DNA from 3 places in the Jeotgalicoccus saudimassiliensis genome. Region 1 is predicted to be linked to each of the others. Evidence: riboswitches for the same ligand, from Rfam matches in the RefSeq annotation. Region 1 holds a riboswitch; each other region holds the start of a gene.
The links. Region 1 has a riboswitch for thiamine pyrophosphate ahead of tenA (thiaminase II). Riboswitches for the same ligand answer to the same signal wherever they lie in the genome.
Positions count from the first base shown of each region.

Region 2: it holds a riboswitch for thiamine pyrophosphate, as region 1 does, so the genes downstream of both, RZ44_RS07435 (ECF transporter S component) here and tenA (thiaminase II) in region 1, are expected to answer to the same signal.
Region 3: it holds a riboswitch for thiamine pyrophosphate, as region 1 does, so the genes downstream of both, RZ44_RS02740 (YlbF/YmcA family competence regulator) here and tenA (thiaminase II) in region 1, are expected to answer to the same signal.

Region 1 is NZ_CCSE01000001.1:1,878,320-1,880,586, reverse strand. It holds gene RZ44_RS09335 (hypothetical protein) at 1-102, opposite strand, end outside; gene RZ44_RS11340 (hypothetical protein) at 231-407, opposite strand; gene tenA (thiaminase II) at 553-1,230, opposite strand; TPP riboswitch at 1,312-1,411, opposite strand; gene RZ44_RS09325 (four-helix bundle copper-binding protein) at 1,501-1,827, shown strand; gene RZ44_RS09320 (serine hydrolase) at 1,899-2,267, opposite strand, start outside.
Region 2 is NZ_CCSE01000001.1:1,494,106-1,496,372, reverse strand. It holds gene RZ44_RS07440 (ABC transporter ATP-binding protein) at 1-856, opposite strand, end outside; gene RZ44_RS07435 (ECF transporter S component) at 858-1,439, opposite strand; TPP riboswitch at 1,500-1,590, opposite strand; gene RZ44_RS07430 (6-pyruvoyl trahydropterin synthase family protein) at 1,625-2,059, opposite strand; gene RZ44_RS07425 (hypothetical protein) at 2,216-2,267, shown strand, end outside.
Region 3 is NZ_CCSE01000001.1:560,861-563,127, reverse strand. It holds gene thiW (energy coupling factor transporter S component ThiW) at 1-420, opposite strand, end outside; gene RZ44_RS02740 (YlbF/YmcA family competence regulator) at 572-1,006, opposite strand; TPP riboswitch at 1,135-1,225, opposite strand; gene RZ44_RS02735 (ABC transporter ATP-binding protein) at 1,293-2,267, opposite strand, start outside.

The sequences.
Region 1 (2,267 bases):
GCCGGTCTCATCTGTGCCTGTACTTTCATCTTCAGTATCATCACCACAAGCCGCAAGTGCAAGCACGGCAAGAAGCGCTGTAATACTCATAAATCTTTTCATGGATACAATCTCTCCTTTTAATCAGTTTGATATGTATATACCCTTATCCTTCTTTTTAATTCCGATTCGAACAAAAAAACACCGCAGGCAAATACCTGCGGCATTATTGTATTCAACTAATTTTTAATTTACTCTCCGTCAGTTTCCGTTCCGCCGCCGCCTTCTGTTTCAGTGCCGCTGCCTTCAGATTCTGTTTCTTCAGTTCCAGTCTCTTCTGTTTCAGTGCCTTCTTCTTCTGTGCCGCCTCCGCATGCTGCAAGTGCTAATACGCCGACTAGTGATCCTACTGCTAACAGTTTCTTCATTTAAAGATCCAGCTCCTTAAAGTATATAGTAGATTTCAGACTGAACTTTGATGTTACTGACATAATACCCCAGATGAAATGAATATATATCCAATTTACCGGACCTTAACAATTTCTAAAACTTATGACTCACTATAACTCTTCATCATTTAAACTTAACCGGCCACTCTTCTTTCGTTTCACACATATCCCAAAACATATATTCATAGAGACTCGTTTTAACAACAATCTCCTCCAGCTGTGCCAGCTCGCGTTCCGGCTTGCCTTCTGCCAGTTCATTCAGAAGTGTCATCGCTGTCCCGTTCAACTCGCTGAAATCTTCACCGGAGTATGTGTCCACCCATTGTTTATACGGATTATTATTCTGATCGGGGTGTTTATCGGCTAATGCTCTGCCGATATAATTATAACTCCACGCACATGCCAACAGACACGCTGCAACTGCTGCTGCATCACCGCGCTGGGCGTGATTCAGCATGTAACTCGTATACGCTGTGTTCACTGCAGACGGCTCGGTCTCGAGAAGCTCACTCTCTTCAATTCCAAACATTTCCGCGTACTTTCTGTGCAGCGCCATCTCCCCGAATAGTGTCCCGTGCAGCATCTCGGAAAACATGTTCATCGTCGCAAGATCCGGCGCCTTCTCTGCCCCGATTGCCATCAGTCTTGAATACTCCACCAGATACACATAATCCTGCTTCAGCCAGTGCCGGAACTTATCGACATTGAGCGACCCGTCACCAAGACCGCTCACAAACGGATGTTCAAGGTAACGATTCCAAATATCCTCAACTCTGTTCCAGATTCTGTCGGTAAATTTCATTATATTATCCCCTTTGTTTTTCAGCTGAAGACGATAAAAACCCGAACCCCGCGAAGAGGCCCGGGCTGAAATTACATACAGATATATCAGCTCAGACTTCCCTGCGCAGGTACTAACCTACAGGTTCGAAGGGTCGATAATTTTATCTCTCAGCACGTAAAGTGCGCCCCCAGCCGTTTATATTTTGTTCATATATCTACTGTACTACAGTTTAAAAAATTTTGCTCAGGGAACTAACAGAATGTAATAACATTTAAGGAGGAATAATGAATGGCTCACGAACAGCATCAGCAATTACTGAAAACATTGCACGAATGTATGGAAGCTTGTAATCATTGTTTCGACGCATGCCTTGAAGAAGAAGACGTAAAAATGATGGCGGAATGTATCAGACTGGACCGTGAATGCGCAGATATGTGCGCATATTTGGAACAGGCAATTACGAGAAACTCACCGTTTGTTAAAGAACTTGCCGGCGTGTGTGCAGCAATTTGTGAAGCGTGCGGCAACGAATGTCAGAAGCACAATCACGTGCACTGCCAGAAGTGTGCAGAAGCATGCTTTGAATGTGCGATGGCATGTAAAGCAGCAGCGTAAACTATATTTTATAAAATAAACCGTACGGAGGCTCTAAAAATGGAGTCTGCCGTACGGTTCTTTTGTTTTATTTAATTCATATACTTCTTAAAGATCTGTCCCAGCTCATTCAGGAAATGCTTACCTTCCTGATTGGACGGCCAGTTATCTGAGAAAACCGAGAAGATTAACTGTTTGCCGTTCTGCTGAATCATGCCGAATTCATGCTCGAGCGCTGTCACAGATCCTGTTTTCGAGGCGATAAATTCATCTTTATGGTCTTCATCGATATTAAAGAATCCGCCGATTCTGTCGTTAATCTGCTGTTTTTTCATGACTTCAAAGAAATCTTTTCTGATGTCTTCAGGCAGTACGTCATTTTCCTGAATCACATACTGCATTGATGTGAACATATCAGCGGCAGACGTTGAGTTGCGTTTGCCTTCATTAATACCCGTCGT
Region 2 (2,267 bases), 380 kb from region 1:
CTTCTAGTGTAATCCATTCCCCTTTTCCAACACTTAAATGATCAACGTGCAGAATCTCCATGCCCCGGCGTTCAAGATGCAGGTCTTTCAGTTTCAGCAGTACTTCATCCTGAGGTGACAGCGGAGCGTATACAGGAGCCTTCTGCCACGATTCCGGATGCCAGACACCGTATTCATTTAAAAGGTCTTTGTGATGTCTTAAAACGTCATTGGGTATACCTTCGTGGATAATCTGTGCTGCGCCATTCATCAGAATGACACGGTCGACTTTATCCCAAATATAATCAACACGATGTTCAACGATAACTACTGTGCGTTTTTCCCAAATCTGCTCAATAACGTTCCACAACGAAGCTGCGGATTCATCGTCCAGCATACTTGTCGGTTCATCCAGGAACAGTGTATCTGGGTTCTGCAGCAGTGCGGAAGCGATAGACAGCTTCTGCTTCATTCCGCCGGATAAGTTATTAATATTTAAGTCGAGAGGCACATCGAGTCGGGTCTGCTTCAGTGCATCCAGCATCATCGGTTCCATATTTTCTTTTGGAATACTTCTGTTTTCTAATATAAAAGCGAGTTCTTCTGCAACAGTCGGCATCGTAAACTGAGAATCAGGATCCTGAAACACATAAGCATTATCATCAGGAATATCGAGAATCTCAGCTTTCATCGGTGTATGAATAACATTGGGAATTAATCCGCCCATGACATTCAGCAGCGTACTTTTTCCCGAACCGCTCGGTCCGAGCAGCAGTACTTTCTCCCCTGATTCGATATAAATATTTAAATCGTTAAAAAGCTTGGCAGGTGCTTCCGGAAATTTTAAATTCAATTTTTCTATATTTACACCAGACATATTATAATCCTTCATGTGAATTATCAGCTCTTCGACCGACAAACTTTAAGACGCCGGTTTCTTTCAAAGCTTTATAGAGCAAATGACCCAGCCAGCCGGCTACAATCGCACCACTGAGAATTCTGAGTGAGAACATTAATGCCAGATTCCATGTTTCAAGGTGTCCGAGATAACCGTAATACCAATCGAGTGGCAGCGTTGACAGAGCAGCTGCTATACCGGCAAGAACTGCCGCCATCAGGCTTGTACTCTTATATCTGAAGAACAGGAATACAAGCTCACAAACCAGTCCCTGTATTAAACCATACATAATCAGCGAGACATCAAACTGCAGCAGTACAATCGTTTCCCCGGAAGCCGCTGCAAACTCGGCAATCAGTGCAACACCGGGCTTTCTTATAATTAAGTACGCCACAATTGCAGCGATAAACCACATGCCGTAAACCAGTTCATTTAAGTGAAGTCCGAACGGCTGCAGAATAGTATAAATTCCGTCCCATAAAGAATAAATAACAGCGAAAACGAGTGCGATAACGACAGTAATTAAAATATCAGTGAGTGTTAAACTGTTTCCTTTTTTCATGATGAAGCCTCCGTTATAAATTTCAAACAAAAAAACACACCACTAACGGAATGGTGTGCATATAAAAATATGCCACTTCCCTACGCTAGTATGATCTAGATCAGGTGATAAGGGTCAATCTCAGTCCGTACGGACACCCCCAGTGGTGGTGAATTCATTATTTGATTATCACTATCATAGTCCACTTATGTGAATTTGTGAAGTGTCATCTGTTTAGTAATCGTAACACCCTGCCTCGGATTTTCGTACAGCGTTACTTTCAGCAGTACATCATTCTCCGGCAAACGTGCAGAAAGCTCTTCAAACAGCCAGTAAGATATGTTTTCTGCTGTCGTATTCATCTCCGGAAGCGTTTCATTAAGCAGGCAGTTATCCAGCTTAATGCCGATTTCTTCATCGTAAATTTTATCGATTAAATGAAAATCAGTCGCAAGCCCAAGAGCATTAACAGGTGAAGATATCTCAATGCTGAAAGAATAATGATGATTCTTTAAATCTTTAAAAGCAGTATTAGAAAAAAATATACGGTTATCGCATATAAACGAAAAATGTTTGTGAATGGTTACCTGTTCTTCAAAATACTTAAACTCTGCAGGCGGCTTTACATCGTTAATATTCATATAACTACCTCTTTATAAATCAATTTAATTAATTATACCCATTTATAATAGTGAGTATCAAATGTGTGAAACATCATAAAGTTGTTAGGTCATGCTCTAAAACGGGAATAGGTAAATAAAGGCAGTTGCGAACTAATCTTTTAAGGAGGATTTACCATGCGTAAACGAACGAAGTTTATTATTGGAGCGGGACTCGCAGCAGGAGCAC
Region 3 (2,267 bases), 1.3 Mb from region 1:
AAAAGAGAGCCCCGCACCGATAAAGCTCGATACGAGAAATGCTGCTGCGACAATCGTGAACAGGCTCTCATCGAGTTCTAAAACGATGATGAGCGGGTACAGGCTGAGGGCACCGATGACGCCGGTGCCGAGTACTTCACCCATGGCTGCGAGCGACAGCTTTTTAGTGTATTTGTACAGGAGCCAGGCCGCGAGCGCGCCGATCATACTGCCGGGGTACGCGAACACTGTACCCGTACCGAATAGTACTCTGATGGTCGACGAGATAAACGCCTGCACGATGACCCACGGCCCGGTTAAAACCGCACCGAGCACATTGATGAGATGCTGAACCGGTGCTGCCCTGATAATGCCGATGGGAATCGTAACGACTGTACTTAAAATTACGTTTAAAGCGACGAAAGCTGCGGTGTAGGTCATATTTTTAGTAAGTTTATTAATTGTAGTTCCTCCTTTTTAGTCTGGCTGTGCTGTTTGTTTATGGGGCCGTATGAGTTCAATTAAATAAAAAAGAAAAATGGTGCTGAAATGCTCTTATATCAAGAGATTTCAACACCATTTAATATGCGGCTTATTTAAACTGATCCGGATCGCGGTTCGGCTTGTTGCGGATTGCAGCACCTGTTTCGCCCTGCATCAAATCTCCGCCTGTTGATTCGATAATTTCGCTCGTTACAGTTGAGCTGATTGCGTGCGAAACCATTTGAAGAAGCTCGTTCACGCCTGCCTGTGATTCTTTGAACTGGTCTACAAGCGGCATGTCGTCTAATTCCTGTTCGATTTTAGCAAGTTTTTCTTCCGTCATTTTGTAAGCACGTTCCTTACCGTAGTTTTGGAAGTTTACTGCCTGCTGCTGAAGACTTTTCAGGCTGGCCATTTTTTCACGGATTTCCTGATTCTCATGAATTTTTTCTTCCGCTTTTTTAAAGAACTCGACCTGCTCAGTTTCAGACATCATTTTACCAAGCTTTTTCGCCTCTTCTATTATTTCATCCTTTGTATACATTTAGAAGTTCCACCTTTTAGTTGTTATATATCATTCATTATATATGAAAGCTCCCATTTATTAAATGTAAATCTCCTGATTCGCTTGTCAAAGTACAAAAATGCACACTCTAGTCCTGGAGTGTGCATAACGAATCTATGCCACTTCCCTACGCTGGCATAATCCAGATCAGGTATTAAGAGTGTTTCTCAGCCCATAAGGGCACCTCCAGTGGTGTGCTTTATTCAGTTGATTCCATCTTAACTCAAGTTTGTGCAGCTTGTAAAATTTCCGGCAACCGGTCTATTTACTGATTGACCATATCGTAGTATTTGCCTTCCAGTTTCAGCAGCTCCTCTTCTGTTCCCGCTTCAAGCATTTCTCCCTGCCCGAGCACGAATATACGGTCGACCGCTTTAATGGTATTCAGCCTGTGGGCGATAATAATACTCGTCCGCCCTTTCATCAGACGTTCGAGTGATTCCTGAATCTTCAACTCGGTAATCGTGTCGATACTTGACGTCGCCTCATCAAGGAGCAGTATTGCCGGGTCTGTAATTAACGCACGGGCAATTGAAATCAGCTGCTTCTGCCCCTGTGAGATAAAGCCCTCATCCAGATCGAGCACAGTGTCGTAACCCTGCTCGAGCGTCATAATGAAGTCGTGGGCATTAGCCACTTTCGCCGCTTCAATTACTTCATCGTCTGTCGCATCCATTCTGCCGTAACGGATATTTTCGCGGATGGTCGCTTCGAACAGATACGGGTCCTGCAGCACGAATGCTGTCTGTGAACGGATATTCGTTCTCGTATAATCTTTAATGTTTTCACCGTCGACGAGAATGCGTCCTTTGTCCGTCTCATAAAATCTGGCGAGCAGCTGCATGACAGTCGTTTTCCCTGCACCTGTCGCACCGATTAATGCGACCGATTCGCCTGCACTCACGTCGAATGACAGATTTTTAATCGTCGGTTTCTGCTGCTGTTTACTGTACGAGAACGTCACATTTTCAAATTCGATATGCCCGCGAATCGTTTTATCAGTAATTTTACCGTCATCTTTTTCGGCAGGTGTATCGAGAATGTGGAACACGCGCTCTGCCCCTGCGACTGCCGAGAGCACCTGGTTTAACTGGTTCGATAAATCAGCGAGCGGGCGCGTAAACTGGCGGGCGTATTCCGCGAATACGACAATTATTCCGACAGTGACAACACCGTTTGTCGTCAGTGCGAGAATCCCCCCTGCCCCTGCAACTATCGTAAATGACAGGTTGTTCAGCAT